2 regions of the Enterobacter sp. ECC_219_Taxon_10 genome follow, and region 2 is predicted to be linked to the other one. Evidence: predicted binding sites of a transcription regulator. Region 2 holds the regulator's gene; the other holds the start of a gene.

Region 1 (15,783 bases), 1.5 Mb from region 2:
CGTCGCTGGGTGCCTGGGGTATGGACGGAACGTTCTCCCGCGCTCGCCTGCTTGACGACGATTACCAGACCGGATGGATGTTCCGCCTGAACTACAGCAAATATTTCTCGCAGACTTCCACGTCGGTTGCGCTGGCGGGCTACCGCTACTCCACCCGCGGATTTGCCGAGATGTACGATGTGTTCGGTGCACGGGCGGCACGCCAGAGCAGCGAGGAGTGGCAGTCGTCCACATATCAGCAGCGTACGCGGCTGGAATTGTCGGCTAACCAATCCCTCAACGCGCTGGGGAATCTGGCCATATCGCTTTCGTCACAGGATTATCGTGATGGCAAAAGCCGCGACAAGCAGATGCAGGCGAGCTGGAACAAGACCTTCGACGGGGGAATTTCGGTGAACTTTACCGCCGCCCGCACGCGACGTGTCTCTCCTGCCAGCGGCAGCCTTTTTGCCGACACCAGCTGGCAGGCTGACACTCAAACCCTCTGGTCACTCTCCTTTTCCATACCTCTGGGCCATAACCGCTATTCTCCAACGCTGTCGCTGAGCGCCAACCGCGCTGATGATGAAAGCGGCGGTTACCAGTCGACCCTGAGTGGAATGTACGGTGAGCGTGATCCGCTGAGCTACAGCCTGAACTATGCCGCTGATGAGCACGGCGATCGCGCCGTCTGGGGGGCAAACGTACGCAAAAACTTCCCGTGGGCCAACGGCGGTGCCTCGTGGTCAACCTCCAGCACGTACTGGCAGGCATCGGCCTCAGTTCAGGGGGCGCTGGTGGCGCACCGCGGCGGTATCACGCCCGGTCCTTACCTCGGGGATACGTTTGCGTTGGTTGAGGCGCCAGGTGCCACGGGTGCACAGGTTATGGGCGGTCAGGGAGCAAGGGTGAATGCGTTTGGCTATGCGCTGGCACCGGCGCTGGTACCTTACCAGTTCAATACGGTTGGGTTAGACCCCCAGGAGATGAGTGACGATGCTGAACTGCAAACGTCCACGCAGCGTGTTGCGCCCTATGCCGGGGCGATGGTACGGCTACGCTTCGCGACGTTGCAGGGGCAGGCGATGCTGATTGCCGCTCAACGTCCGAACGGTAGCGCAATTCCAATGGGCGCGGCGGTATATGACGAATATGACAACAGCGTGGGGATGGTCGGACAGGCTAACCAAATCTATTTTCGTGCGGCCGATGAAAAAGGGCGACTGCAGGTCAGATGGGGCGACAGCGTACAGGATCGCTGTCAGATCCAGTGGCAACGTCCCACCAATTCGGAGCCGTTATCTGTCTTAAGTCTGCCCTGCCGTTAACGTCTGGAGGAATTGATGGAAAAGATTCGTATTTTACTGGCCGCGGGGTTGTGTTTGCTGAGCGCCGGGGCCAGTGCGGTCTGTCAAAAAGGCCCCGACTTCGTGAAAACAACAAACGACTCCCTGGGCGTTGGGATTGGTCTTGGCAATATCAACCTCACGTCTGTTGATATTCAGCCGGTGGGCACGGTGCTGGCGAGCACGGTGTTTAATTTCTCAGATAACGCGCTCTATAAAGGCCCCGACAGCGTCTTGTATGTGTGTGATATCTCCGATGCAAACAACATCTATGAAGTTATCGCAACCAATGGTGACGATCGCAGCGGGGGATACTGGGATATGGGCATGGCTGACGGTAATCCCAATGTGTACGGCACATGGTTTAACTACGTTGGCCTGCGTTTAACTCACGTCAATTCCGGGACGGTGTTTACCCGCAACTATCAGCGGATCCCAATGACCCGTTATGCCGTATCGGCAGACGGTAAAAAGATAAATATTCGGGTTAAAGATTTTAGCCCGATCCGTGCTGATGCCATTCGCGTCAGCGCCATTACCCCTGCTTCAGGCGCACCGAGCAGCTACTGCGGGACGCCGAAAAGCAGCGGCAGCTATTCCGCCTGTAATCAGCCCAATGGTTATGTCGCATTTTGTTCGCCTGGCAGTGGGAACATTGCTTATTGCGATACCGGCGACTCGGCGTTTATCTATACCGGCTGGTGGTACGATAACTGGATGGCGATGAACATGGGCACGGCGCCTGCTTCCACGCTTACCACCACTGCGACCTGCGTGGCGAAAAACGTTACGCCGGTGGTGGTTTTCCCGACGATCTCACGGGCGGAACTGGAAAACGGTCAGCAGGCCCGCTCGCCGTTTACCGTGAGCGTGCGGTGTGAAAACACGGCGGTGAGCGGTGTCGCCACCTCGCAAACGGCGCTTGGGCTACAAGTTTCTTATGCCAGCTATCAGGCCGCGCAAACGCTCGGGCTGGTGAACAGCAGCGGCGGAGTGAGCCATCTGCTGTCCGAGAATTACGGGCAGAGCGATATCGCCAGCGGGGTCGGCATTCAGATTGCCAATGCAAGCGACGGCGTACTCCGCCAGTTTCTCGGCTGGGATCGCTGTTCAACGGCCGGCGGATGCGCCACGGGTAACAGCGGCGGCTGGTATCCGGTACGCGCCGGCGCCACTCTGGTATCGAACCGTAATGGCGTGAGTGAATATCTGATTAACTTCAATGCTTTTCTGACGCGCTTACCGGGAAGGCAGGTTACACCTGGCCGGGTGGATGCGCGTGCCTACGTCTGGGTAAAAGTGCAATGATGCGGATTCTCCTCCTGATGTTTTGCCTTTGCCTGTCCGCCTCTTCTTCTGCGGGGCTGGTAGCCGCTGCTACGCGGGTCATTTTCCATGAAGGGGAAACGCAAAAGAGCCTGATGCTGGTGAACGCCAATGCCTGGCCTGTGGTGGTGCAAAGCTGGGTAGATCACGGCGATGTAAACGCCGCGCCGGGCAGCGTAAAAACCCCCTTTGTTGCTATTCCGGCGGTATTTCGCCTGTCTCCACAAGGTGGGCAGGGGCTGCGGCTGGTCTACAATAACATGCCGTTACCTGCTGACAGGGAGTCCGTCTTTTGGCTCAATCTGTATGAAATCCCTCCGGTTACGCAGCAGGAGCAAAGCATGGTGCTAACCATGAACACACAAATGAAAATTTTCTGGCGCCCGCGCGGGTTAGGGAAGCCGGACACGGCGCTAAAACAGCTAACGTTTCGTCTGGAGGGTGGCGTTCTTCTCTGTCATAACGCCTCGCCCTATTTTGTCTCGTTTGCTGAACTCGCGCTGGAATCATCAGGCTCGCTGCTTCGCGCGCGGCAACAGCCCGATATGATGGTTGCCCCGTTTAGCGAGAAACGTTATCCGCTGGAGCCGGGGGCGCACCATCGGGTTGAAACGGTGCAGGCGGACATCATCGACGACAGCGGGAATCGCGAAATACATCGCTATCCCGTGCAGTAAACATTGGTGAAACTATCACGCCAGATAAAACACCTCTTCCAGACTGGCACTCACCGGGCTGTTGTCCGGGTTCGACGGCATTACATCATGCATGTGTTTCCACCAGCGCTGGCAGACGTCGGTATTCGCGACCGCGTTCCAGCGCTCCTCTGATTCAATCTCTACGGTGGCAAACAGCAGGCTACGTTCTCTGTCGAGATAAATGGCATAGTGGTGCGCGCCGTGGTCCTTCAGTGCCGCTTCCAGCTCGGGCCAGATGGGGTTGTGGCGACGCGCGTACTCCTCGTGCGCGTCCGGGTTTACCTGCATGACAAAGGCTTTACGGATCATAATGCCTCCAGATATAGCTCGCGAACCTCGTCGCGGCTGGCTGTGCGCGGGTTGCATGGCGCGCACGGGTCGGCGAGGGCTTTATCCAGCCAGCCTTCGATATCGGCTTCTGTGACGCCAAGCTGGCTGAAGCCGGACGGAATACCGACGCGGGCGCTCAGGTCGCGAATCGCCTGAATCGCTGACAGGCTGGCCGCTTCGTCGCTCATGCCGCGCGTGTCGACGCCCATCGCCTGCGCCACGCGAGCAAACCGTGCCACGGCGTTCGGGCGATTAAAGCTTTCGACGATCGGCAGCAGGATGGCGTTGCACACGCCGTGCGGCAGATTGTGCGTCGCGCCCGGCTGATGCGCCAGGGCATGCACGAGGCCGAGACCAGCGCTGTTAAACGCCATGCCCGCCAGATACTGACCAAATGCCATCTGCTCGCGCGCGTCCAGGTTATGACCGTCGTCGACCGCTTTGGGCAGCCAGAGGCTTATCAGGCGAATCGCTTCCAGCGCGTTGGCATCGGTTAGCGGGTGCGCGCCAACGGACACATAGGCTTCAATGGCGTGCGTTAACGCATCCATCCCCGTTGCGGCGGTGACAGATGCAGGAATATCCAGCATGACGCTGGCATCATTCACGGCGATATCCGGGATGATGTTCGGGTCGATGATCACTTCTTTCACCTGACGTGCGGAGTCAATAATCACCGCGTTGCTGGTCATCTCCGCCGCCGTGCCTGCGGTGGTGTTGATCGCCACCAGCGGCACGCCCGGGTTTTTCACCTTGCCGACGCCGGAATAATCGGTGGACGGACCCGGATTGGCGGTGAGGATTTTAATGGCCTTGGCGGTATCAATTGGGCTGCCGCCGCCGAAGGCGATGAGATAATCACACGCGGCTTCCCGGTAGGCCGCGAATCCCTTCTGTACCAGCGCTTCCGTTGGGTTGGGGAAGACCGCGTCAAACAGCTGATATGACATCTGGTGCGCATCCAGCGCGGTAAACAGACTGTCCAGCAGACCCAGCTTCACCAGCTGGCCATCGGTGACAATCAGCGCTTTGCCCCACTCTTTGCTCGCCATCAGCTTGACCATGTCGCCAATAGCGCCCGCGCCGTGCAGGCTGATTTTTGGAAGTGCCAACATAAAGCTCATGATAATTCTCCTTAACTATCGCCCGTACCGTCCGGCCAGCGAGGGTTTATGCGTATATTTCCAGCGCTGACCGTAGCGGGGTCACGCCGAAGCGCTTGCCTAGCGCAATAAGCTCTTCGCGGGTAATGGTTTGCTTCATACCGCCCATGGAATAAACCTTCACCAGCACTTCCGCTGATTTCTCGGCGGTGTCGATCAGACCGAAGGTTTCATCCAGCGTTGGACCGCTGCCGAAGACACCGTGGAACGGCCACAGCACCAGCGAATGTTTTTGCATATCTCTGGCGGTCGCCTGGCCGATCTCGTCGGTACCCGGCACCATCCACGGCAGAATGCCCACGCCGTCCGGGAAGACCACCAGACACTCGGTGCTGCCTTCCCACAGCTTGCGGGTGATGAAGTCAGAGCTGTTTTCCAGCACGTAGGTCAGGGCAATCAGGTTGGTGGCGTGGCAGTGCATGATCACGCGGTCTTTGCCGTTAGTCGCCTTGATGCGCTCGCAGTGGGAGAGGAAGTGCGCTGGCAGTTCGGAGGTGGGCACCGCCTCGTCGGTCAGGCCCCACAGAATGTGGTAGCCCGCGCCGTCGCTGTCCACTTTCACCACGCCGAGGTTGGCCTGCGGGTCGAGCTGAACGTTGCGGAAGAACTTGCCGGAGCCGGTGACGATAAACGGCGTGTTGGCGAGCAGCGGCATCGGCTGACTCAGCGCAATATAGCGCGGCTTCTGGTGGAAATCGGCCGCGAACGGTTCGATATCCGCGTCGTCCAGGCGCAGCGTCAGGTTGCCACCGTTGCGCTCGTCCCAGCCCTTCAGCCAGGCGTCGGAGGTGGCTTTGATCATGCCCTGGACGAACCAGGAGTGGGTGATAGTCTGCATAGTCTTTATTTTCCAGTTATCGCGGTGAGAGTTTCCCCTCACCCTAACCCTCTCCCCAAAGGGGCGAGGGGATGGTTTGCTCCCTCTCCCCTTTGGGGAGAGGGCAGGGGTGAGGGGCCAGCTACCCGCGCTGACTCAACACGTCTTTCTCATACGCCCGCACGTTTTCCAGCCACTGGCTGCCTGCCGGCACGTCGTTACGCTGGCAGTACATCTCCCAAACGGCCTGCCACGGCAGGGATTTTTGCTCTTCCAGCAGCGCCAGGCGCGCGGTGTAGTCGCCGTTTGCTTCCAGCTGTTTCAGCGCCGCGGTTGGCTCCAGCAGCGCGCGCAGCAGGGCTTTTTTCATATTCCGGGTGCCGATCACCCATGCCGCGATGCGGTTGATGGAGGCATCAAAGAAGTCGAGGCCAATGTGCACGCGGTCGAAGAGGTCATGACGGATGATTTCGCTGGCAATCGCCTGGGTTTCGTCATCCAGCAGCACCACGTGGTCGCTGTCCCAGCGCACCGGACGGCTGACGTGCAGCAGCAGGCGCGGCACGAAGAGCATGGCGGCGGAGATTTTGTCGGAGATCACCTCGGTCGGGTGGAAGTGACCGGCATCCAGACACAGCGCGGTCTGGCGGCTGGTGGCGTAACCCATGTAGAACTCATTCGAGCCGACGGTATAGCTCTCCGCGCCAATGCCGAACAGCTTGCTCTCCACCGCATCGATGTGGTGTGCCGGATCCAGTTTTTCGCTGATGGCCTCATCCAGCGCGGCCAGCAGACGCTGACGCGGGGCCAGGCGGTCGACGGTGATGTCTTTCATGCCGTCCGGGATCCAGATGTTCATCACTGACGGCGTGCCAAGCTGTTCACCAAAATAAGCCGAGACGCGGCGGCTGGCCTTCACGTGGTCGATCCAGAACTGACGGATTTCATCGTTGGCATGGGAGAGGGTAAAGCCGTCCGCGCTGAGCGGGTGCGAGAAGCAGGAGGGGTTGAAGTCCAGGCCCAGCCGGTTGGCTTTTGCCCATTCCACCCAGTTTTTAAAGTGTTCCGGTTTAATCGCGTTACGCGCCACTGGCGCGTCGGACTCCAGATAGATCGCGTGCAGGTTCAGGCGTTTTGGCCCCGGGATCAGGCTCAGTGCCAGCTCCAGGTCTGCACGCAGTTCGGTGGCGTTGCGCGCTTTACCCGGGTAGTTACCCGTCGCCTGGATGCCACCCGTCAGGGAACCGACCGGGTTCTCGAAGCCAGCGACGTCATCGCCCTGCCAGCAGTGCATGGAGACAGGCAGACGGTCGAGCTGGTGCAGCGCTGCTTCGACATCCACGCCAACGGCGGCGAAACGCTGTTTAGCCAGATCCCAGGCTTGTTCAAGTTGAGTGGTCATGCGCAAAGCTCCTTAGTCAGTCGTTTTTGCTGAAACTGCGCCCGGTAGCGGGCAATTTCATGGCAGGGGTTAGGGATGAAAGTAGTCAGGCGGGTATTCGCGGTGACCACCGAACGGAATTCATCGACGTCTGAAAGTTCGTCCAGGGCCATCAGCTGAATACCGATGTTGCCGAGCGTCGAGGCCTCCACCGGACCCGCCACCACGGTGATGCCGCAGGCATCGGCGCAGAGCTGGTTCAGCAACTGGTTCTGGCTGCCGCCGCCCACGATATGCAACTGGCTGAACGGTTTGCCGCGCAGGCTTGCCAGCTCGTTCAGAACATCCGCGTAGAGCAGGGCGAGGCTGTCAAAAATACAGCGCGCCAGCTCGGCAGGACGGGACGGGACCGGCTGTCCGGTCTCGAAACAGGCGGCCTGGATTTCGGCGCTCATATGCACCGGGTTAATAAAGCGGTCGTCATTCGGGTTGATCAGGAACGTACATGCCTGCAGCTTTTCGGTTTCGGCGATAAGCGCCGGCAGGTCGGAAATATGCTGTTCTTTCAGCATTCGCTGGAGCAGCCAGAGTCCCATGATGTTCTTCAGCACGCGGTAGCGCCCTTCGGCACCGCCTTCATTAGTGATGTTCGCCGTCATTGCGGCGTCGCTGGTGTATGGCGTTTTGCTCTCAAAGCCCATCAGCGACCAGGTGCCGGAAGAGAGGTAGGCCGCGTCTTTGCTGGCCAACGGGGATGCAATCACCGCGCTGGCGGTATCGTGACTGGCGACGGCGACAACAGGGATGGCGTTCCCCTGCGGGCAGAGCCACTGCCCGATCGCATTACCCGGATGGGTCGGCGTGCCGAACCAGGAAGGTGAGGCACCCGTCCAGGCCAGCAGGTGTTCATCCCAGCTATCGGTGTTGATGTTGACCAGCTGCGTGGTGGTGGCGTTGGTGTATTCCCAGTTCATGTTGCCGGTCAGCCGGTAGCTTAAGTAGTCCGGGACGAGCAGTGCATGCGCCACCTTTTTGACCAGCTCCGGCTGCTGCTCAACCAGCGCGCGCAGCTGATACAGCGTGTTAAACGGCAGAAACTGAATGCCGCTGCGGCCATAGATGTTGTGTTTGCCAAGCTGGGCTATGGCCTGTGCCATCAGCCCGTCGGTGCGGCTGTCTCGATACGAGACGGGCAGGCCGATGCGTTCGCCGTGGCTGTCGAGCAGAACGTAGTCCACGCCCCAGGTATCAATGCCGATGCTGTCGATGCGTATGCCGTCATTGCAGACGTTGTTCAGCCCGGTGCGGATCCCCGCTTCCAGGGCATCAATATCCCAGGTATCAAAACCGTCCTGTTTTTGCAGGCAGTTGGCGAAACGGTGCATTTCGCGAAGCGTGAGTGTGCGCTTGCCGCAGTCCCAGGTGGCGAGCATTACGCGGCCGCTGGATGCGCCTAAATCGACAGCTACACAATGGCGAAAAGTCATGATCAGGTCCCTTCTTAAGTCATTGGTGCTGAGTGTAAAAAAGGGAAGAAAAGGCCACCTTCTCGTCACTGACAGCACGAATCTCGCGCTGGCAAGGAAGCAAAGATGAACGTGAGGGAGTTCACAATTTCCAGGGAGGGCGGGGTTTTAGGGCAATGTGACGCTGACCGCATTTCCCGATTTTTCCGTCTGTTTCTTGAAAAACGGACAGTCTTTGCGACGTTTGCTGTCAAAAATTTAAGGTGAGTGTGGAAGGCCTTAATTACTATTTTGAGAACTTTTCTCATTGGTGGGGGCCGCTATGACCGTACTGCACAGCGTCGATTTTTTCCCGTCGGGAACATCTCCGATCGCGATTGAGCCACGGCTCCCGCAGGCCGCGTTTCCTGAACATCATCATGATTTTCATGAAATTGTGATTGTCGAGCATGGGACAGGCATTCATGTCTTCAACGGCCAGCCATACACCATCAGCGGCGGTATGGTGTGCTTCGTGCGCGATCGCGACAGGCATTTGTATGAACATACCGACAACCTGTGTCTGACCAACGTGCTCTATCGTTCGCCGGACGCGTTCCAGTTTCTGTCGGGATTGAACAAGCTACTGCCCCAGGAGCAGGATGGACACTACCCGTCTCACTGGCGAGTGAATCAGTCCACGTTGCAGCAGGTGCGCCAGCTGGTGAATCAAATGGAGCAGAGCGAGGACGGGCAGGAGACCCATGCCATTGCCACCCGCGAGCTGCTGTTTATGCAGCTGCTGGTGCTGTTGCGTCGCAGCAGCCTGGTGGAAGGGCTGGCAAATAACGACGCGCGGCTGAACCAACTGATGGCCTGGCTGGAGGACCATTTCGCCGAGGACGTGTGCTGGGAAACGCTGGCGGATAATTTTTCGCTGTCGTTGCGTACGCTCCATCGTCAGCTCAAGCAGCACACCGGGCTCACGCCGCAGCGCTACCTCAACCGCCTGCGCCTGATTAAAGCGCGTCACCTTTTACGTCACACCGACGAAAGCGTCACGGATATCGCGTATCGCTGCGGTTTCGGCGACAGTAATCACTTTTCGACCCTTTTTCGTCGCGAGTTTAGCTGGTCGCCGCGCGATATCCGTCAGGGGAAGGATGCTTCAATCCAGTAACGCGAAGGCAATCACCGTTTTATTGCCGCAAAATGGCTAATAATGTCCGGTTATTCACCGTAGAGGTTGTGGTGTGGCCGCTCAGTTAATTCTTCGCAAAGATGATTTTTTTGCCTCCGCGAGTCAGGCCGTCGCGGTGGCCGACCGCTACCCGCAAAATGTCTTTGCCGAGCATACCCACGAGTTTTGCGAACTGGTGCTCGTTTGGCGCGGCAACGGCTTACACATCCTCAACGACCGGCCCTACCGCATCACGCGTGGCGATCTGTTTTACATCCGCGGCGAAGACAAACACGCTTACGCCTCGGTTAACGATCTGGTTTTGCAGAACGTTATCTACTGCCCGGACAGGCTCAAACTGAATGTTGACTGGGCGGCTCATATCCCCGGTTTTCTCAATGCCAGAGGCGAACCCCACTGGCGCTTAAGCAGCAACGGCATGGCTCAGGTGCGCCAGACGATCTCCCAGCTGGAGCAGGAGAGCCAAAAGCACGATTCTGTGGCAAACCCGATGGCGGAGCTGCTTTTCGCCCAGTTGGTCATGACCCTTAAACGCCATCGTTATGCCACCGACAACCCCTCCGCGACCGCCCAGGAAGCGCTGCTGGACAAGCTGATCGCCCGGCTTGCGGGTAGCCTGAACAAAAGTTTCATGCTGGAAAAGTTCTGCGAGCAGGAGCAGTGCAGCGAGCGCGCACTGCGCCAGCAGTTCCGCACCCAGACGGGGATGACGGTGAACCACTACCTGCGCCAGCTGCGCATCTGCCACGCCCAGTATTTGTTGCAGCATACGGAGCTGATGGTCAGTGAAGTGGCGATGCGCTGCGGATTTGAGGACAGTAATTACTTTTCGGTGGTGTTTAATCGCGAGGTGGGGATGACGCCGGTTCAGTGGCGTCATCGCAGTCGAAAGGCAGCGTAATCAGTTCGCCATGCCGAGGCCGACAATGTTAGCGGCGATGATGATCACCACGCAGCCCAGGCTCAGAACGCCCACCGGACGACGCCCGGCGTTATTCCACTCTTTCAGCACCAGCCCAACCAGCCCGCCGCACAGCACGTAGAAGCTCATGTGCAGCATCCAGCTTATGTAGTCGTACTGTGGCGGAATGCTGGCGTGACCCCAGGCGTAGAAAAAGAACTGCAGATACCACATGAGGCCGCCCAGCATCGAAAGCAGCACGTTGGTGATAATTAAGGATTTTGCCAGCGAGAAATCCGCTTTTACTGACAGATCCTTCACTTTTGCCAGACGAATGAAGCAGAAGCCAAGGTTTACCAACGCGCCGCCGCCCATGATGACCACGTAGCTTGGCAGCGCCACGTACAGCGGGTCGACGCCCAGCGCGGCGGCCGCTTCGTGCATGGGTTTTGCGGCGTTCATGGCGAACGACATGCCCGCCGAGAAGATGCCGCACATCACTGCCAGCAGCAGCCCTTTCTTCAGGTTAAAGTCTTCGGCTTTGATGCCCATCTTGCGCTCTTTCAGCTGACCCGCTCGGGTGACGATACCCACGCCGATTACCGCGACAAGCACGCCCAGCAACGTCATCTGCCCACCTTTGGTGTTGATCAACACGTCGACATTACCGTTAAGAATGGGCGTCATCAGCGTGCCGACGATCAGCGTAATGCCAATCGCGATGCCGATACCCATCGACATTCCGAGGTAGCGCATGGTCAGGCCGTAGTTAATGTTGCCGATGCCCCACATCGCGCCGAACAGAAACACCGGCAGCAGGGTGGAAGCACTGAAGGAGGTGAAGTAGCCCCAGAAATCCGGGAGCAGCATGGCGCTAATGGTCCATGGCAAAATCAGCCAGGACACGGTACCGCCAACCGACCACATGGTTTCCCACGACCACCCTTTCACCTTTTTGAACGGGGCATAGAAACAGGCTGCACTGGCTGCGCCTATCAAATGCCAGAAGATACCCATCGTTATCGCATGATTCATTTTACGTCCTCATCGTTTTTATAGCCGGTGGCCTCCCCCCGACTTGATGAGTGTAAAAATTAGGCGGTTCAGGAACCTTCAGAAGGTTGCCGCACTTTGGTTTTGGATGGCAATCAGCGCGTTAACCTGGTGAGCAGACTCACAATTTTGCGTTTAGGCAAAACCTAAATAACCTTATAAAAACTACGGCATTGATAATCATTTTCAATATCATTTAATTAACTATAATGAACCAACTGCTTACGCGGCATTAACAGCTGTGCCGCCCGACAATAATGGAGAGGATTATGAGTTATACACTGCCATCCCTGCCGTATGCCTACGACGCACTGGAACCGCATTTCGACAAGCAGACGATGGAAATCCATCACACTAAACACCACCAGACCTATGTGAACAACGCGAACGCCGCGCTGGAAAGCCTGCCAGAGTTCGCTAACCTGCCTGTTGAAGAGCTGATTACCAAACTGGACCAGCTGCCAGCAGACAAGAAAACCGTGCTGCGTAACAACGCTGGCGGTCACGCTAACCACAGCCTGTTCTGGAAAGGCCTGAAAACCGGCACCACCCTGCAGGGCGACCTGAAAGCGGCTATCGAGCGCGACTTCGGTTCCGTTGACAACTTCAAAGCGGAATTCGAAAAAGCCGCTGCGACCCGTTTCGGCTCTGGCTGGGCGTGGCTGGTTCTGAAAGGCGACAAGCTGGCGGTAGTGTCTACTGCTAACCAGGACTCCCCGCTGATGGGTGAAGCGATCTCTGGCGCATCCGGCTTCCCAATCCTGGGTCTGGACGTATGGGAACACGCTTACTACCTGAAGTTCCAGAACCGTCGCCCTGACTACATCAAAGCGTTCTGGGATGTGGTGAACTGGGACGAAGCAGCAGCGCGTTTCGCCGCTAAAAAATAAGGTTGCATTGACGCCTGTGAGAAGCGAGTCTTATGACTCGCTTTTTTTGTATCTGCGTAATGGAGGCAGCAATGCATTACCCGGTGAACGTGTTTACAGGCAAGGTCAGGGAGTACGACGGCAGCCGCCCGAGCGCCATCGCCAAAGTGCAGGTCGACGGTGAACTGACGTTAACCGATCTCGGTCTGGCGGGTGACGAACAGGCCGAAAAGAAAATCCATGGCGGGCCCGAGCGCGCGCTGTGCCACTATCCGCGCGAGCACTATCAGCACTGGAAAACCGAGTTCCCCGAGCAGGCGGACCTCTTCGTTGCGCCCGCGTTTGGCGAAAATCTCTCGACCGAAGGGCTGACGGAGAAGAACGTCTTTATCGGCGATATCTACCGCTGGGGCGATGCCTTGATTCAGGTGACGCAGCCACGCTCGCCGTGCTTCAAGCTCAACTACCATTTCAGGATTCAGGATATGTCGGCCCAGCTGCAAAACGCGGGTAAAACCGGCTGGCTGTACCGCGTGGTGCTGGCTGGGCAGGTTTCTGCGGACGCGCCGCTTGAGCTGGCGTCGCGCCTGAGCGATGTGTCTGTTTATGACGCCTGCGCTATTGCCTGGCATATGCCGTTTGACGACGAGCAGTATCACCGCCTGCTGTCGGCTGCGGGGTTATCAACCAGCTGGACCAGAACGATGCAGAAGCGGCGCTTAAGCGGCAAGATCGAGGATAATTCGCGGAGATTGTGGGGAAAGTAGGCCGGGTAAGGCGAAGCCGCCACCCGGCACTAACAGCTACGAACGCTTATACAATGGTAGCCACAGCGTTAACCGTAGCCCACCCAGGGGGCTGTCGTCGGCTTTCACCCAGCCACGGTGCTGCTGCATGGCGGTTTCAACAATCGCCAGACCCAGCCCCGTGCCGCCAGACTCGCGGTCACGCGCTTCGTCGGTGCGGTAGAATGGACGGAAAATCTGCTCGCGATCTTCCGGGCTGACGCCAGGGCCGTCGTCATCGACAATGACGGTAATCCCGTCTTTATCCACCGAAAACGCCACTTCAATCTTCGTATGCGAGTAGCGCAGGGCGTTACGCACGATATTCTCCAGCGCGCTTTCCAGCGTGTTGGGGTTACCGTACAGCGGCCACGGGCCCGGCGGGAAGTTGACGGTGAACGATTTACCCATCTGTTCAGCTTCGAACGCCGCGTTGTCCAGCACCTCATGCCACAGGTGATTGGCTTTCACCGTTTCGCTCACCAGTGCGTTTTTCTGCTGGTTGCGCGACATCACTAGCAGATCGTTGATCATGCTGTCCAGACGATGGGCTTCCGTCTCAATACGCTCCAGCTCTTTGCTTTCCCCGCTGCGGCGGCGCAGCAGCGCGGTGCCCAGCTGCAAGCGCGTAAGCGGGGTGCGCAGCTCGTGCGAGATATCCGACAGCAGCCGCTGCTGGGCGGTCATCATGCGATCCAGCGCGCTCACCATCTGGTTGAAACTGGTTCCTGCGGCCAGGAACTCCTGCGGCCCGGATTCCAGCTCAGGATGCTGCCGCAGGTTACCCTGCGCCACTTCATCGGCGGCGTTTTTCAGCTTACGCGCCGGTTTTGCCAGGCTCCACGCCAGCCATAGCAGCAGCGGGGAACTGACCAGCATCGTGACAATCAGCAGCAGAAGCGGACGGTCAAACAGCAGGTTGATGAAGTCGGACTGGGAACTGCTCGCGGGGCGAATCAGATAGAGCTGGTAGTTGTCTTCCCCATCCCGTACCGAGAAAGGACCGACCATCTCTACCCGACCATATTTCTTCTTCTGTGGGTGATCGGCGTTATCCGCCTGGCCAATAAAGTTGCGGATGATCTGCATTTCATTGCGATCGGCTCCAATCACGCGGCCTTCGCTGGTGACCAGCAAAAGACGTTGTCCGGGAGGCGCCCACTTATCGATAGCGCGAAAAAGCCTGCGCCACCACATCAAATCGTTCGGCGGATCGTTTGCCAGCTCCGCTTCCACGTGCTGTTCGATCATCACGCCCTGACGTTGCTCGCTGTCGAGAAGCTCCGTCATCTGGCGTGAGTCGAGTTTTGGCAACATCAAAACGAGCATTAAAACCAGTGCCAGCGTCAGCCAGAAGATGGCGAAGATGCGGGCGGTTAAGCTGCCTATCATGAAGCGGAAACCATCAGATAACCGCGACCACGCAGGGTTTTAAACCATGGGTGACCGTCTTTACGCTCCGGCAGCTTGCGGCGCAGGTTAGAGATGTGCATGTCGATGGCGCGGTCAAACGGGGTAAGGCGTTTGCCCAGCACTTCCTGACTTAAATGTTCACGCGATACCACCTGGCCGAGATGCTGTGCCAGCAGATACAGCAGGGTGAACTCGGTGCCGGTCAGCTCCAGCGTCTGGCCGTCGAAGCTCGCTTCCTGGCGGCCCGGGTTCAGGCTCAGGGAGTCCACTTCCAGCGTTGGCGAGCTGTTGTCGGTATTTTGCTGCTGCTCGCTCCAGTGGGAACGGCGCAGGATAGCGCGAATACGGGCCACCAGTTCACGGTCGTTGAACGGCTTCGGTAAATAGTCATCCGCACCCAGCTCAAGGCCGAGAACGCGGTCAAGTTCGCTGCCGCGCGCGGTCAGCATGATTACAGGCGTCTGGTGTGTCTGGCGAAGCTCTTTCAGCGTATCAATACCGTTTTTCTTCGGCATCATTACGTCGAGCAAAAGTAGATCGATGCTGTCGTCAAGGAGACTCAGCGCCTGCTCGCCATCATGGGCAACCAGGACGTTGAAACCTTCCATGTCGAGCAACTCCTTTAAAAGGGATGTGAGCTCTCGGTCATCATCAACTAACAGGATTTTATTCATTGTTTAAATACCTCCGAGGCAGAAATTACGACATCAAGGCTATCTAATCCATGACTTTACGTTGTTTTACACCCCCTGACGCATGTTTGCAGCCTGAATCGTAGACTGTCTCTCGTTGAATCGCGACACGAAAGATTTTGGGAGCAAGTGATGCGCAAAGTTACCGCTGCCGTCATGGCCTCAACGCTGGCGTTCAGTGCGTTTAGCCAGGCTGCTGTAGCTATCATCGGCGATAACGGTTCCTCGCAAGAGGGCGCAACGCACAGCAGCCAAAGCCATATGTTTGACGGCATAAGTTTAACCGAACATCAGCGTCAACAGATGCGAGATCTGATGCAGAGGGCACGACACGATCAGCCCCCTGTTAATGTTAGCGAAATGGAGACAATGCATCGCCTTGTC
Region 2 (15,783 bases):
TCGGTATCAAGGCTATCGACCTGCTGTTGACCCTGTTCGGGCTGGTTTAAAAGGTGAATCAAATGACAATGTTACGCCCCGCTATACTTCTGTTTATTCTGCTGTCTCTCATTACCGGCGGGCTGTACCCGCTGGTAACTACCGCGCTGGGCCAGTGGTGGTTTAAGGATCAGGCCAACGGCTCGCTGATTATGCAAAACGGTGAAAATCGCGGTTCGCGCCTGATTGGTCAGAACTTTACGGATGCTCGTTACTTCCAGGGTCGCCCTTCCGCCACTGCCGAAAGCCCGTATAATCCGATGGCATCCGGCGGCAGTAACCTGGCGGGCAGCAACCCTGAGCTGGATAAAGCCGTTGCTGAGCGCGTGGCAGCCCTGCGCGCTGCCAATCCTCAGGCCAGCCGTGAGGTGCCCGTCGAGCTGGTAACCGCCTCGGCCAGCGGGCTGGACTACAGCCTGACCCCGGCAGCAGTGGCCTGGCAAATCCCGCGCGTCGCCGCCGCCCGTCAGTTGACCATCGAACAGGTGAGCAAGCTGGTTGCTGAGCACACGCAAAAACCGCTGGTCAGCTTCATCGGCATGCCCGTGGTGAATATTGTTGAGCTGAATCTGGCGCTGGACGCGCTAAGGAAAAACTAAATGACCGACGAGCCCATGCGCCCGGATCCGGACAGGCTGCTTGAACAGACGGCTGAAGCCCATCGCGGCAAACTGAAAATTTTCTTTGGCGCCTGCGCGGGCGTCGGGAAAACCTTCGCCATGCTGACAGAAGCCCAGCGGCTTCGGGCGCAGGGGCTCGATATTCTGATCGGCGTGGTTGAAACCCACGGACGTAAAGAGACGGCGTCGCTGCTGAAAGGGCTGGCTACCCAGCCGCCCCGCCGCATCAGCCACCGTGGTCGGTTAGTCACTGAGTTTGATATTGATGCCGCCCTCGCCCGCCGTCCCGCCCTTATCCTGATGGACGAACTGGCGCACAGCAATGCGCCAGGCTCACGCCACCCAAAACGCTGGCAGGATGTTGAAGAGCTACTTGAAGCCGGCATCGATGTTTTCACGACGGTTAACGTTCAGCATCTGGAAAGCCTGAACGACGTGGTCAGCGGCGTGACCGGCATTCAGGTGCGAGAGACGGTGCCGGATCCCTTCTTTGATTCCGCGGACGAGGTGGTGCTGGTCGACCTGCCCCCCGATGATTTACGCCAGCGCCTGCATGAAGGCAAAGTCTACATCGCCGGCCAGGCCGAGCGCGCCATCGAACATTTTTTCCGAAAAGGTAACCTGATTGCCCTGCGCGAGCTGGCTCTGCGTCGTACTGCCGATCGCGTCGACGATCAGATGCGCGCCTGGCGCGACCTGCAGGGCCAGGAGCGCGTCTGGCATACGCGGGATGCCATCCTGCTGTGCGTGGGGCACGGCAGCGGCAATGAAAAGCTGGTCCGCACCGCTGCGCGCCTGGCAGCCAAATTTGGCAGCGTCTGGCATGCAGTGTATGTCGAAACGCCGCAGTTGCACGCTCTGCCCGAAAACCAGCGCCGCGCGATCCTGAGTTCGCTGCGCCTGGCGCAGGAGCTGGGCGCTGAAACCGCAACGCTCTCCGATCCACAGGAAGATAAAGCCATACTGCGCTACGCGCGAGAGCATAATCTGGGGAAAATTGTCATTGGCCGCCGCCAGCATCGCCGCTGGTTTAGCCGCGAATCCTTTGCCGACAAGCTGGCCCGCCGCGCGCCGGATCTGGATCTGGTGATCGTGGCGCTGGATGACAAGCCCACGCCGTTACCCAGCCGCGCCCCGGACAGCCGAGCCTTCAGCGATAAATGGCGCATTCAGCTTCGCGGCTGTTTTGTCGCCGTTGTGCTCTGCGCCCTGATCACTATTATTGCCAGCAAATGGCTGATTGCCTTCGACGCGGCCAACCTGGTGATGATCTACCTGCTTGGCGTAGTGGTGGTGGCGCTCTTTTACGGACGCTGGCCGTCGGTACTGGCGACGGTGATCAACGTCATCAGCTTCGATCTATTCTTTATTGATCCTCGCGGGACGCTCGCGGTTTCAGACGTGCAATACATCCTCACCTTCGGCGTGATGCTCACCGTCGGGCTGGTGATCGGGAACCTGACGGCCGGCGTGCGCTACCAGGCGCGTATCGCCCGCTATCGCGAACAGCGCACGCGCCATCTGTATGAGATGTCTAAATCGCTGGCGGTGGGCCGTACGCCGCTGGATATTGTGCAGACCAGCGAGCAGTTTATTCGCTCGACGTTTCATGCCAGCAACCTGATTTTACTCCCTGACGAACACGGTAAGCTGCGCCCGCTGACGTCGGCCTCAGGCATGACGCCCTGGGATGAAGCCATCGCGCGCTGGAGCTTTGATAAAGGGCTACCCGCGGGCGCAGGGACTGACACCCTGCCCGGCGTGCCCTATCAAATTCTGCCGCTGCGCAGTGCCGATAAAAATCAGGGGCTGGTGATTGTTGAGCCCTCCAACCTGCGCCAGCTGATGATCCCCGAACAGCAGCGACTGCTGGAGACCTTTACCCTGCTGGTTGCCAGCGCGCTGGAACGGCTGGCGCTCACCGCCAGCGAAGAACAGGCCCGGCTGGCGAGCGAGCGGGAAAGCATTCGTAACTCGCTGCTGGCGGCGCTGTCTCACGATCTGCGTACGCCACTTACCGTCCTGTTTGGCCAGTCAGAAATTCTGACGCTGGACCTGGCAGCGGAAGGCTCCAAACACGCCCTTCAGGCCAGCGAAATCCGCCAGCATGTGCTGAATACCACGCGCCTGGTGAATAACTTGCTCGATATGGCGCGTATCCAGTCAGGCGGTTTTAACCTCAAAAAAGAGTGGCTCACGCTCGAAGAAGTGGTGGGCAGCGCGCTGAAAATGCTCGAACCTGGCTTAGGCGGGCGGCATATTGCGCTGAACATGCCCGAGCCACTGACGTTAATTCACGTTGATGGCCCGCTCTTTGAGCGGGTGCTGATCAACCTGCTGGAAAATGCCGGCAAATATGCGGGTGCCAGCGCCCGGATTGGCGTGGATGCTACGGTGGACGATGGAACGCTTCATCTTGACGTCTGGGATACCGGACCGGGCATTCCTGCCGGGCAGGAGATGGCTATTTTTGAAAAATTCGCGCGCGGCAATAAGGAGTCGGCCATTCCGGGCGTGGGGCTGGGGCTGGCGATTTGCCAGGCAATTATTGACGTCCATGGCGGGACCATCTCCGCGGAGAATCGTCCGGAAGGCGGCGCGCGTTTTTGTGTTACACTTCCTCTGGAAACCCCGCCAGAACTTAATGAATTACCAGAGGATTTGTGATCAACGTTCTGATTGTTGAAGATGAGATCGCCATTAGCCGGTTTCTGCGCGCTGCGCTGGAAGGCGATGGTCTGCGCGTTCATGATGCGGGTACGCTTCAGCGGGGTTTAATTGAAGCCGCCACCCGCAAGCCGGACCTGGTGATCCTCGATCTTGGCCTGCCGGACGGTGACGGCATTGATTTTATCCGGGAAGTGCGTCAGTGGAGCCAGATGCCGATCCTCGTGCTCTCGGCCCGTACAGAAGAGACGGATAAAATCGCGGCGCTGGATGCCGGGGCGGACGATTATCTGATTAAACCTTTTGGTATCGGCGAGCTACAGGCTCGCCTGCGCGTGGCGCTGCGCCGCCACAGCGCAACCACGCCCGCTGACCCAACCTACACGTTTGGGGATATCCGGGTTGACCTGGCCGCGCGGCGCATTGTGCGCGGCGATGAGGAAATTCACCTCACGCCAATAGAATTTCGCCTGCTCGCCGTACTGCTCAACAACCACGGCAAGGTACTCACCCAGCGCCAGCTGTTAAGTCAGGTGTGGGGACCCAATGCTGTAGAACATAGTCATTATCTACGCATATATATGGGACATCTTCGTCAGAAACTCGAAGTCGACCCCGCTCGCCCTCGCCATCTATTAACTGAAACCGGTATCGGTTATCGGTTTATGCTTTGAATAACTATTCACTTTATTTTTAAATAAAACGAAATCCCTCAGAAAATATTTCACAAATAACCCATGCGTTATTTTTGCGGGTTATTTTCGCTCATTTAAAACATTAACAGAACAACCCGTTAACGCATCATCAACAAATCAGAGTTTTGATCTGCGATATTCATTTTAAACGAATATTTATTTCTGATTTGATCGGTTAACGGTGATCTACCTCACGGTTAATCGGCTTTTTCTGGATAAAATGACCATGCTTTCAATTACTGAAAGGAAAATGAAACATGGAAAACAACAATCGCTTAATGCCCCATATAAGGCGGACAACACATATCATGATGTTTGCCCACCGAAACTGCTTTGACTTTCATCTCTTTAATGCCCGGTAGTCCTTCGACTTCTGGCGCACTCGCTTACAGGCTATCCTTAAACACCTTATTTTACAGGCTATTGCCTGTGATCTCGTGCGCTCATTCATCCTGATTCAGAATCATCCGCACCGGGCGGACTGAATTTCAATCATCAAAAAAGCAATTCACTGATTTTAATCAGCGGCCACCCTTTGCTTTTTTTCCGGAAAAATTATCGATTTCTTTCTTGCAAGAAATCGAAGGACGCTTATTACCTAAAATAAAGAGAGAAAGATGAAAAGTTTAAAAATCGCAGCCAGCCGTGCATGTCCGGATTGCTTTACTACCCAGCGTGAACTGGTGGATGTCCGCGCCTCTGATTATATTGATGTTGCCGCCATTGTTCTGACGGTTACGGATATTGCCAGCGGTATTCTGGACGAAATAGAAGCCACCGGTTTTGGCATTCCCGTATTTGTCGCAACGCACAAAGAAGAGTTCATCCCGGCAGACTATTTATCTCGCATTCATGGCGTATTTGAGTTCTCAGACACCAGCAACGACTTTTATGGACGCCAGCTGGAAGCGGCCGCCCAGAAGTATGAAACCCAGCTGCGCCCGCCGTTTTTCCGCGCCCTTGTCGACTATGTAAAACAGGGCAACAGCGCGTTTGACTGCCCGGGGCATCAGGGTGGCCAGTTCTTTCGCCGCCATCCTGCCGGCAATCAGTTTGTCGATTTCTTTGGTGAGACGCTTTTCCGCGCCGATCTGTGCAACGCCGACGTGGCGATGGGCGATCTGCTGATCCACGAAGGCGCGCCGTGCATCGCCCAGCAGCATGCGGCAAAAGTCTTTAATGCCGATAAGACCTACTTCGTGCTGAACGGTACCTCGTCATCCAACAAAGTGGTGCTTAACGCTCTGCTCACCCCGGGCGACCTGGTGCTATTCGACCGTAATAACCACAAATCTAACCATCACGGTGCACTCCTCCAGGCTGGCGCAACGCCGGTCTATCTGGAAACGGCGCGCAACCCGTACGGCTTCATTGGCGGCATTGACGCCCACTGCTTCGAAGAAAGCTATCTGCGCGAGCTGGTAGCAGAGGTGGCGCCGGGCCGCGCGCGCGACGAACGTCCGTTCCGTCTGGCGGTTATCCAGCTGGGTACCTACGACGGCACCATCTATAACGCCCGTCAGGTGGTGGATAAGATTGGGCACCTGTGTGATTACATCCTGTTTGACTCGGCCTGGGTGGGTTACGAGCAGTTTATTCCGATGATGGCCGACTGCTCGCCGCTGCTGCTGGAGCTGAACGAAAACGATCCGGGGATCCTGGTCACCCAGTCCGTGCATAAACAACAGGCTGGCTTCTCGCAGACCTCGCAAATCCATAAGAAAGACAGCCATATCAAAGGGCAACAGCGCTATGTCCCACATAAGCGGCTGAATAATGCCTTCATGATGCACGCCTCCACCAGCCCATTTTATCCGCTGTTCGCTGCGCTGGACATCAACGCCCGCATGCATGAAGGCCAGAGCGGCCGCAACATGTGGATGGACTGCGTGGTTAACGGTATCGAAGCGCGCAAGCTGATCCTGGAGAACTGCCGGTATCTGCGCCCGTTCGTGCCGGAGACAGTGGATGGCCGTCCGTGGGAAAGCTGGGACACGGCGGAGATTGCAACCGATCTACGCTTCTTCCACTTCGTGCCGGGTGAAAACTGGCACGCTTTTGAAGGCTACGCTGAGCACCAGTATTTTATCGACCCGTGCAAGCTCCTGCTGACCACGCCGGGCATTAACGCCCGCACCGGGGAGTATGACGACTTCGGCGTGCCCGCCACTATCCTTGCCAACTTCCTTCGCGAAAACGGCATCGTGCCGGAAAAATGCGATCTCAACTCGATCCTGTTCCTGCTCACGCCGGCGGAAGATATGGGCAAGCTGCAGCAGCTTGTGGCACAGCTGGTGCGCTTCGAAAAACTGCTCGAGAGCGATGTTCCGCTGAAAGAGGTATTGCCTTCTCTCTACAAACAACATCCGGAACGTTACGCGGATTACACCCTGCGCCAGATCTGCCAGGAAATGCATGACCTGTACGCCCGCCACAACGTGAAGCAGCTGCAAAAAGAGATGTTCCGCAAGTCTCACTTCCCACGCGTGATGATGAACCCGCAGGACGCGAACTACGCCTACCTGCGCGGCGAGGTCGAGCTGGTCTCCCTGCGCGACGCGGAAGGCCGCATCGCCGCTGAAGGTGCGCTCCCTTACCCACCGGGGGTGCTGTGCGTGGTTCCAGGGGAAGTCTGGGGCGGTTCCGTGCTGCGCTACTTTGCCGCACTGGAAGAAGGCATCAACCTGCTGCCGGGCTTCGCGCCGGAGTTGCAGGGCGTGTATGTCGAGGAGTGTGACGGTCGCAAACAGGTTCGCTGCTACGTCATCAAACAATCCGCCGCTCAGCCCGCGCTGCTGAAAGGAGAGAAATTATGAGTAAGTCCAATAAGATGGGCGTGGTGCAGCTGACTATCCTTACCATGGTCAACATGATGGGTTCCGGGATTATTATGCTGCCCACCAAGCTCGCCGAAGTGGGGACGATTTCGATTATCTCCTGGCTTGTTACCGCCGTAGGATCGATGGCGCTGGCGTGGGCGTTCGCCAAGTGTGGGATGTTCAGCCGCAAGTCAGGTGGCATGGGCGGCTATGCTGAGTACGCCTTTGGTAAGTCCGGCAACTTTATGGCGAACTACACCTACGGCGTATCGCTGCTGATCGCCAACGTGGCGATTGCCATTTCCGCCGTCGGCTACGGCACGGAGTTGTTTGGCGTGACGCTCAGCCCGGTACAAATTGGGCTGGCGACCATCGGGGTTCTGTGGATCTGCACCGTGGCCAATTTTGGTGGCGCGCGCATTACCGGTCAGCTCTCCAGCATCACCGTCTGGGGCGTGATTATCCCGGTTGTCGGCCTGTGCATCATCGGCTGGTTCTGGTTCAGCCCAACGCTCTACGCCAACTCCTGGAATCCGCACCACGTGCCGTTCTTTACGGCAGTGGGCTCGTCTATCGCCATGACGCTCTGGGCCTTCCTGGGTCTGGAATCCGCCTGTGCGAACGCAGAAGTGGTAGAGAACCCGGAGAAGAACGTGCCGATTGCGGTCCTCGGCGGAACGCTGGGCGCGGCGGTGATCTATATCGTCTCGACTAACGTCATTGCCGGGATTGTGCCAAACATGGATCTGGCTAACTCCACGGCGCCGTTCGGGCTGGCCTTTGCCCAGATGTTCACCCCGGAAGTCGGGAAAGTGATCATGGGTCTGATGGTGATGTCCTGCTGCGGCTCGCTACTCGGCTGGCAGTTCACCATCGCGCAGGTGTTTAAATCCTCGGCTGATGAAGGTTACTTCCCAAAAATCTTCTCCCGCGTGACCAAAGCCGACGCGCCGGTGCAGGGTATGCTGGCAATTGTCATCTTCCAGAGCGGATTGTCGCTGATGACCATTAGCCCGTCCCTGAACAGCCAGTTTAACGTGCTGGTCAACCTGGCGGTGGTGACGAATATCATTCCGTATATTCTGTCGATGGCGGCGCTGGCGATCATTCAGAAGGTGGCGAAAGTTGATCCACGCAAAGCGCGTGCGGCGAATATTGTGGCGCTGATTGGGGCAATCTACAGCTTCTATGCGCTCTACTCATCCGGCCAGGAAGCGATGCTGTATGGCGCGATGGTGACCTTTATGGGCTGGACGCTGTACGGTCTGGTGTCACCGAGATTTGAATTGAAGAATAAGCATAGTTAAAAAAAAGCCCGGTGGCGCTAGCGCTTACCGGGCCTTTTTCTCCCTCTCCCTTTGGGAGAGGGCCGGGGTGGAGGCATCAGCCCGCACCAGAACCGCACTTACGCGTTTTTCAGCACTTCGCTGACAATCTCTACCGCTTCTTTCTCAATCTGCTGGCGGTGCTCAGCGCCGAGGAAGCTTTCGCAATAGATTTTGTACGCATCTTCCGTACCGGACGGACGCGCGGCGAACCAGCCATTTTCGGTCATCACTTTCAGTCCACCGATAGACGCACCGTTACCCGGTGCCGCCGTCAGACGGGCAGTGATCGGATCGCCTGCCAGGGTACTTGCGCTGACCATCTCTGGGGAGAGTTTGGACAATGCAGCTTTCTGCGCAGAGGTCGCGCCAGCCTGGATACGGTTATAGCTTGGCGCACCAAAGCGTGCCGCCAGCTCGTTGTAGTGTTCCTGCGGGTTTTTACCGGTAACCGCGGTGATTTCCGCAGCCAGCAGGCACATGATGATGCCGTCTTTATCGGTTGACCACGGGGTGCCGTCGAAGCGCAGGAAGGACGCGCCCGCGCTCTCTTCGCCGCCGAAGCCAAAGCTGCCGTCGTGCAGACCGTCAACGAACCACTTGAAGCCCACCGGCACTTCCACCAGCTTGCGGCCCAGCGCGTCCACCACGCGGTCGATCATCGCAGAAGAGACCAGCGTTTTACCGACAGCCACCTCTTTGCCCCACTGCGGGCGGTGCTGGAACAAGTAGTTGATCGCAACAGCCAGGTAGTGGTTCGGGTTCATCAGCCCGGCAGGGGTGACGATGCCGTGACGGTCATAATCCGGGTCGTTAGCAAATGCCAGATCGAACTTGTCGCGCAGCGCCAGCAGGCCCGCCATCGCGCACTCGGAGGAGCAGTCCATACGGATCGCGCCGTCTTTGTCCAGGTGCATGAAGCGGAAGGTCTGATCAACGTGATCGTTCACGATGGTCAGATCCAGCTTGTAGTGCTCGGCGATGCGCTTCCAGTACTCAATACCGGAGCCGCCCAGCGGATCCACGCCCAGCTTCAGGCCGGCTTTCTGAATCGCCGCCATATCGACGATATCCGCCAGCCCTTCCACGAACGGCTGAACCAGATCCTGCTCTTTCACGTGGCCGGAGGCCATCGCTTCATCAAGAGAAATACGTTTAACGCCTTTCAGGCCGTCGGCCAGCAGCGCGTTTGCACGATCTTCCACCACTTTGGTGACGTTGGTGTCAGCCGGGCCGCCGTTAGGTGGGTTGTATTTGATACCACCGTCTTCCGGCGGGTTGTGGGATGGCGTGATAACGATCCCGTCTGCCAGTGCGCCACCTTTTTTGTTGTGCACAAGGATTGCGTTTGATACCGCTGGCGTTGGGGTGAAGCCGTTGTTCTCCTGCACAATCACGTCAACGCCGTTTGCCGCCAGCACTTCCAGCACGGAAATGAACGCCGGTTCAGACAGCGCATGGGTATCTTTGCCCACGTAGCACGGACCGGTAACGCCGTTTTTGGCGCGCTCTTCCGCAATGGCCTGAGCAATGGCCAGAATATGCGGTTCGTTAAAGCTGTGGCGCGCCGCGCTGCCGCGGTGACCAGATGTACCAAACTTCACTGCGTGTTCTGCGTTGCCCACGACCGGTTTCAGCACGTAATACTGCGCGGTCAGCTGAGCGACGTTAATCAAATCGCTTTGTTGTGCAGGTTGGCCTGCACGGCTGTGATTTGCCATTACCGGGTCCTTATGATGCAAGGGTTAAATTGTACCGCAAACCTTTTCAATCAATTCCGCCGGGAACTGCATGGACTGCATGATGTGTTCAATCATGCTGCACTTGCGGCCCGTATTGGTATTGGTGATCACCCAGTACGGGGTGCCAGGGACATGTTTAGGTTTGGTTTGATTGCCATTTTGCAGCAGCGTCTGCTCGTCGCCCGCGAAATAGACGCGGGTACGGCCGTGCAGCGACTCGGTCGCTTCAGCAAACGCTTTGTTATCCAGGGCGTAAAGTGTAGACAGCACCAGCATAAAACGGTTGACCGCCTTTTTCTGCTCCGCATATTCGTCGGAGAGCAGCAGCTCACGCATCGCGCGCACTTTATCTTTTACCGGCGTCACGGCAGGTTTTGCCTGTGCAGCAACGCTCGGCTGAGACACGACATCTTTGGTAACTGGGGTGGCAGGCTGTGAAGCGGCGGAAATTTTAAGCATGCGCCGTAAAATGTCGGACGCGCTCTCCCCGATATGCCGCGTCTGGCTGGCAATATACTGATAGAGTTCGTCATCAACTTCGATTGTTTTCATCTTAATCCAGTGCGATATCTTATCTGAATACAAGTCATTGGGATTATAAGGTCAAATCCCAACAGCGGATAGCGTCAAACCAGGTTGGCGGCAAAAGTCAGATTAAACTGGAACCTTGCAGCCGGGCGGCAGAATGGTCAACATGATACCCTAACCTGACATACGTAAAAAAAGAACTTTGCCATGAAATTGAATACCCGAGCGCAAACTGCACAATCGCCGAACAATAATTCCCCCATCGTGCTGGTTCATGGACTTTTTGGCAGCCTGGATAACCTGGGCGTGCTGGCCCGCGATTTGGTCAGCGATCACGATATTCTACAGGTTGATATGCGCAATCACGGGCTTTCCGGCCGCTCAGACGTAATGACCTATGCGGCAATGGCGCAGGACCTGCTGGATACGCTTGATGCGCACAATCTGCAGAAGGTGACCCTCATCGGGCATTCAATGGGCGGTAAAGCGGTTATGGCGCTCACCGCGCTGGCGCCAGAACGCATTTCCGGGCTTGTGGTCATTGATGTTGCCCCTGTGGACTACGACGTTCGACGTCATGATGAGATTTTCGCAGCAATTAATGCTGTAACGGCAGCTGGCGTTTCCACACGTCAGCAGGCGGCAACGGTTATGCGTGAGCATCTTGATGAAGAAGGCGTGGTGCAGTTCCTTTTGAAGTCGTTTGTTGACGGGCAATGGCGTTTTAACGTGCCGGTGCTGTGGGACCAGTACAACAACATCGTGGGCTGGGAAACCGTCCCCGCCTGGCCGCACCCTGCTCTCTTTATTCGCGGCGGCCACTCTCCTTATATTACCGACGCTTACCGCGACACGCTGCTGGCACAGTTCCCGCAGGCGCGCGCCCACGTGATTGCCGGGGCCGGGCACTGGGTTCACGCCGAAAAACCTGACGCTGTACTGCGCGCTATCCGCCGCTATCTCGCTGATACTGCAAATTGATTAAAAAGAGAGCGACTGGAAGATGACAGGCTTCCAGTCGTTGGCGTGCCGTTTTTGGTGATGTATGATGGCGCGCTTATCGCCCGGGCTTTAGCAGGGCGGCGTGTTTCCCCCGAAGTCTCAGAATCATGGCCAAAGAACAAACGGACCGTACGACACTAGATCTGTTCGCGAATGAGCGTCGACCGGGACGACCGAAAACGAATCCGCTTTCGCGCGATGAACAGCTGCGTATCAATAAACGCAATCAGCTTAAACGCGATAAAAATCGTGGGCTTAAGCGTGTCGAACTGAAGCTCAACGCTGACGCTGTCGATGCGCTTAACGAGCTGGCCGAGGCGCGTAATATCAGCCGCAGCGAGCTTATTGAAGAGATGCTCATCGCTCAGCTTGAGACGCTTCGCAGCCAGGCATAAGTCTGAAAAACCTCTTTATCGCCCTTTTCATGTAGCACAGAGTGCAGTCCTGCGCGATAGCGGTTTCCGCAGGGTTGCCAGTTCTGCTATTATTGCCCTTATCCGTGGCCGAATTGCGCCACCATACCATTAAGTTTCAAGAGGTTATTTTACTCATGGCAATCATCGGCATTTTCTTCGGCAGTGATACCGGCAATACCGAAAATATCGCAAAAAACATTCAGAAACAGCTCGGTAAAGACGTTGCTGATGTGCATGACATCGCCAAGAGCAGCAAAGAAGATCTCGAGGGCTATGACATTCTGCTGCTGGGTATTCCAACCTGGTACTACGGTGAAGCCCAGTGCGACTGGGACGATTTCTTCCCGACGCTGGAAGAGGTGGACTTCAACGGGAAGCTGGTCGCACTGTTTGGCTGTGGCGATCAGGAAGACTATGCCGAGTACTTCTGTGACGCGCTGGGGACGATTCGCGACATCATTGAGCCGAATGGCGCGGTTATTGTTGGTCACTGGCCGACTGCCGGTTACCACTTCGAAGCCTCTAAAGGCTTGGCCGATGACGATCATTTTGTCGGTCTGGCCATTGACGAAGACCGTCAGCCTGAGCTTACGGCAGAGCGTGTAGAGAAGTGGGTTAAGCAGATCCGTGAAGAACTCCACCTGGACGATATTCTCAACGCCTGATTTTTTCTACGGCGCAACGCAGGTTGCGCCCGTTTTCCAGGTAAAACCGATTAAATTAATTGCTACAAACTTTTAACTTTTTCGCCCAGACCTGTACAATGTCTCCCTGGCAAAATGTGGTTTCCATTGAGCAAGTTTGTTGGTGATACCACGTTTTTATAAGCATATTTTGCCTGAGACTTGCAGTTTTCATTTAGGCATGGCAGTTCTATAATGAGACGCATTAACCCAGGTGCATTTTCTGTCACTTCCTTCAGAAGTGAATCGTTTAGCAACAGGACAGATTCCGCATGACTGACAACAATACCGCATTAAAGAAGGCTGGCCTGAAAGTAACGCTTCCTCGATTAAAAATCCTCGAAGTGCTTCAGGGTCCAGACAATCACCATGTCAGTGCGGAAGACCTTTATAAACGTCTTATCGACATGGGTGAAGAGATTGGGCTGGCCACCGTTTATCGCGTGCTGAACCAGTTTGATGACGCGGGCATTGTTACCCGTCATAATTTCGAAGGCGGTAAATCTGTATTCGAACTGACCCAGCAGCATCACCACGATCACCTGATCTGCCTCGATTGCGGCAAGGTCATTGAATTTAGCGATGATTCCATCGAAGCGCGTCAGCGTGAAATCGCAGCTCGTCACGGCATTCGCCTGACCAACCACAGCCTGTACCTATACGGTCACTGCGCTGAAGGGGATTGCCGCGAGAATGAACACGCTCACGACACAAAATAAGTTAGCGTTCATACTCTGAGCCAGCCGCGAGGTTGGCTTTTTTTTGCGTCAAAAAAGCCCGGTAAGCAAAGTGCCACCGGGCGTAAAGCAACTTATTTATTGTTATTGCGTATCTCGTTCCAGATCTTATCGCAACGCTTCGCCACTTCCTGATCGTTACCGGTTTTACGCGCCTGAATACAGGCCTGATAATCCATCACCCGAACGTTCTCCTGCGTCGCGAACTGCTCATGCGCTTTCTCTTTCTTCAACACATTCAGCACGCTCCGACAGGCTTCGATTTTCTCCGGCGATCCTTCCGCGGTATTAATACAGGCGCTATACGCCTCCTTCAGACGGGAATCCTCTTTTGGCGCCTGAGTCTGAGCGCACGCCACCAGCCCTGATGCCAGCAACGCGACGATTACGATTTTTTTCATCATGTGCAGTCTCCAGACCGGCGGGACTCAGCCCGCCGGTGTGCTCATCAGAAGATGGTGAATGGGGCGATAACCATGAATTTGACGTCACGTTCATCCTGGAAGATGTTGCCGTAACCGCCCGCATAGCTTGGAATATCGGAGTGGTTGTCATACTGGGTGAAGTGCAGCTTGAACATCGTGCCTTTCGCGCGGCCATCCTGCAGGGTATAGATAGCATCCAGGCTGTAGGAGGACTCTTTCAGGCGATAGTTAGGATCGTAGTAGGCATCCGGCGTCGCCATGTCTGCTGGTTTTGCGTCCCAGGCGTATGCGTAAGAAGCCCCCACCGCCCAGCCAGGCAGGTTCCAGTTTTTCAGGTCATACATGGCGCCGAAGAAGACCGCTTTCTCGCCGTCGGCGTTGAAGTCGGAGCGGTTATCCCACCAGATATCCAGACGACCGTTGGATGATGCATAGGTCGGGGTCATACGCTGCAGGAAGTAGCCCTGCTGCCCTTCCGCCTTCACCCATGTCCCTTCCAGACGCAAATCAACCTGACCGACTTTGTAGCCGAAGGTCAGCGCCTGAAGCCACGCGGTGCCGTTATAAATGTCATTTACGCTGCCATCGCTGACCTTATCGCGCGTACCGTAGAACTGGTAGCTGGTGCTCAGCGGGCTACCGGCGATATCAAATTTGTAGCTGGCTTTAGCAAAATACTGATCGATATAGCCTTCCGCCTGACCAAATGCGGCTTCCAGAACCAGATCGTTTTTAAAGTCGTACTTCGCGCCCAGCGAGTGGAGGTAATCGACTTTGGTTTTCTTATCGTTCTGGTAGAACTTATCCATTTCGATGTGCCACGGCGCTTTGTACTCGTTGGTCCACATATAGGAGAAGCTCAACGCACCTGCGTCACCGTAGTCAAAGTTAGCCCCGGCTTCTGCACCCTGATAGGTACCAGGCATAAAGCTCCAGTGCGGCGCTAACAGCGTCTGGCCGGTTGGCTGAATATACCCCCCGCGCGCCCAGACCGGGCCGTATTTAAATTTCGCTGCAGCCTTATAAAGGCTGATACCGCTTTTATCTCCGGACCAGTCTTCGTCATAGGCTTTATTGCTGGAGGAGAAGGCAATTTCGTTCGGGTGGCCGCTGTCGCCGTTTTCCGCCATTTCGATTGCGGTAAATGCAGCAATATCCAGACCGAACATATCAGCGGCATAGCCTGACTGGAAGTCCAGGTTGGCGTTCCAGGTGGAGTGAGAGAGGTTGGTTTTGTATTTATCTTCTGTGACATCTTTACGGTCACGTTCACGCTGCCAGTAATAAATACCGCCAGTGAGGGTAGAATCTTCGATGAAACCTGCTGCTTTCGCCTCTGGTGTCACCACCAGGCCCGACATTGCTGTCACACCGGCAATAGCCAGCGCCAGCGCATTACGTTTGCCACTGAACGTACGCATAGATTATTCCTCTTTGACGAATTAAAACGCCTTAAACGGCGAAAATATAAAAGACCAAATGGTCAGGGGTAGTTATAAATACCCTCGAATTAACTACCGTCTTTAGGTTATTTTTCGCGACGCGAATTATCAATGCTTTTCAGTGGGCAAAAGTCAGGATTATGACGAAGTGCACATAATTGGTAGTGCTTTGTAACATTTAGCCGGATGCGAGGTGTGGCGGGGCTAAAACAGGTAATTTCAGCGTATTAGACCGTAAAAAAACACGTATTTGTTCTTATTCTCTTTTTTATCATAAAGACAAACTTTTTTTAGAAAAATAAGTAGCACCACGTTGACCAAAAATTTTAGTTGGCCTAATTACGGGTCTACTTTAACGATATGATCATTAAATAAAAAAACGCCGCTATAAGCGGCGTTTGTTTCTCATTGACCAGTGCAGCGTTATTATTCGCCGATCTTCGTCCAGGTATCACGCAAACCTACGGTACGGTTAAATACCGGCTTTTCTGCCGTACTGTAACGGCTGTCCAGGCAGAAGTAACCTTCACGTTCAAACTGGAATGCTTTGCCCGCTTCAGCCGCTTTCAGCGACGGCTCCGCGTAACCCTGTTTGATCACCAAAGATTCCGGGTTGATAGTCGCCAGGAAGTCTTCAGCTGCA

Evidence for each region. Region 2 encodes Fur, which represses iron uptake genes when iron is present. Its sites were predicted from a motif close to ATAATAATGAGAACNACTATCAA; they were not measured.
Region 1: the regulator Fur is predicted to act here: its motif matches at 11,814-11,836, upstream of sodA (superoxide dismutase [Mn]).

What each region holds. Positions count from the first base shown of each region.
Region 1 is NZ_CM178005.1:4,812,496-4,828,278, reverse strand. It holds gene AC4ICF_RS22925 (fimbria/pilus outer membrane usher protein) at 1-1,307, shown strand, start outside; gene AC4ICF_RS22920 (fimbrial protein) at 1,323-2,633, shown strand; gene AC4ICF_RS22915 (fimbrial biogenesis chaperone) at 2,630-3,328, shown strand; gene rhaM (L-rhamnose mutarotase) at 3,344-3,658, opposite strand; gene fucO (lactaldehyde reductase) at 3,655-4,803, opposite strand; gene rhaD (rhamnulose-1-phosphate aldolase) at 4,850-5,680, opposite strand; gene rhaA (L-rhamnose isomerase) at 5,802-7,061, opposite strand; gene rhaB (rhamnulokinase) at 7,058-8,527, opposite strand; gene rhaS (HTH-type transcriptional activator RhaS) at 8,829-9,665, shown strand; gene rhaR (HTH-type transcriptional activator RhaR) at 9,739-10,587, shown strand; gene rhaT (L-rhamnose/proton symporter RhaT) at 10,588-11,622, opposite strand; gene sodA (superoxide dismutase [Mn]) at 11,910-12,530, shown strand; gene yiiM (6-hydroxyaminopurine reductase) at 12,602-13,276, shown strand; gene cpxA (envelope stress sensor histidine kinase CpxA) at 13,313-14,686, opposite strand; gene cpxR (envelope stress response regulator transcription factor CpxR) at 14,683-15,381, opposite strand; gene cpxP (cell-envelope stress modulator CpxP) at 15,532-15,783, shown strand, end outside.
Region 2 is NZ_CM178005.1:1,417,455-1,433,237, reverse strand. It holds gene kdpB (potassium-transporting ATPase subunit KdpB) at 1-50, shown strand, start outside; gene kdpC (potassium-transporting ATPase subunit KdpC) at 63-638, shown strand; gene kdpD (two-component system sensor histidine kinase KdpD) at 639-3,326, shown strand; gene kdpE (two-component system response regulator KdpE) at 3,323-4,000, shown strand; gene speFL (leader peptide SpeFL) at 4,279-4,383, shown strand; gene speF (ornithine decarboxylase SpeF) at 4,639-6,837, shown strand; gene potE (putrescine-ornithine antiporter) at 6,834-8,147, shown strand; gene pgm (phosphoglucomutase (alpha-D-glucose-1,6-bisphosphate-dependent)) at 8,246-9,886, opposite strand; gene seqA (replication initiation negative regulator SeqA) at 9,911-10,459, opposite strand; gene ybfF (esterase) at 10,643-11,416, shown strand; gene ybfE (LexA regulated protein) at 11,545-11,832, shown strand; gene fldA (flavodoxin FldA) at 11,988-12,518, shown strand; gene fur (ferric iron uptake transcriptional regulator) at 12,809-13,255, shown strand; gene chiQ (ChiQ/YbfN family lipoprotein) at 13,348-13,674, opposite strand; gene chiP (chitoporin ChiP) at 13,722-15,119, opposite strand; gene glnS (glutamine--tRNA ligase) at 15,567-15,783, opposite strand, start outside.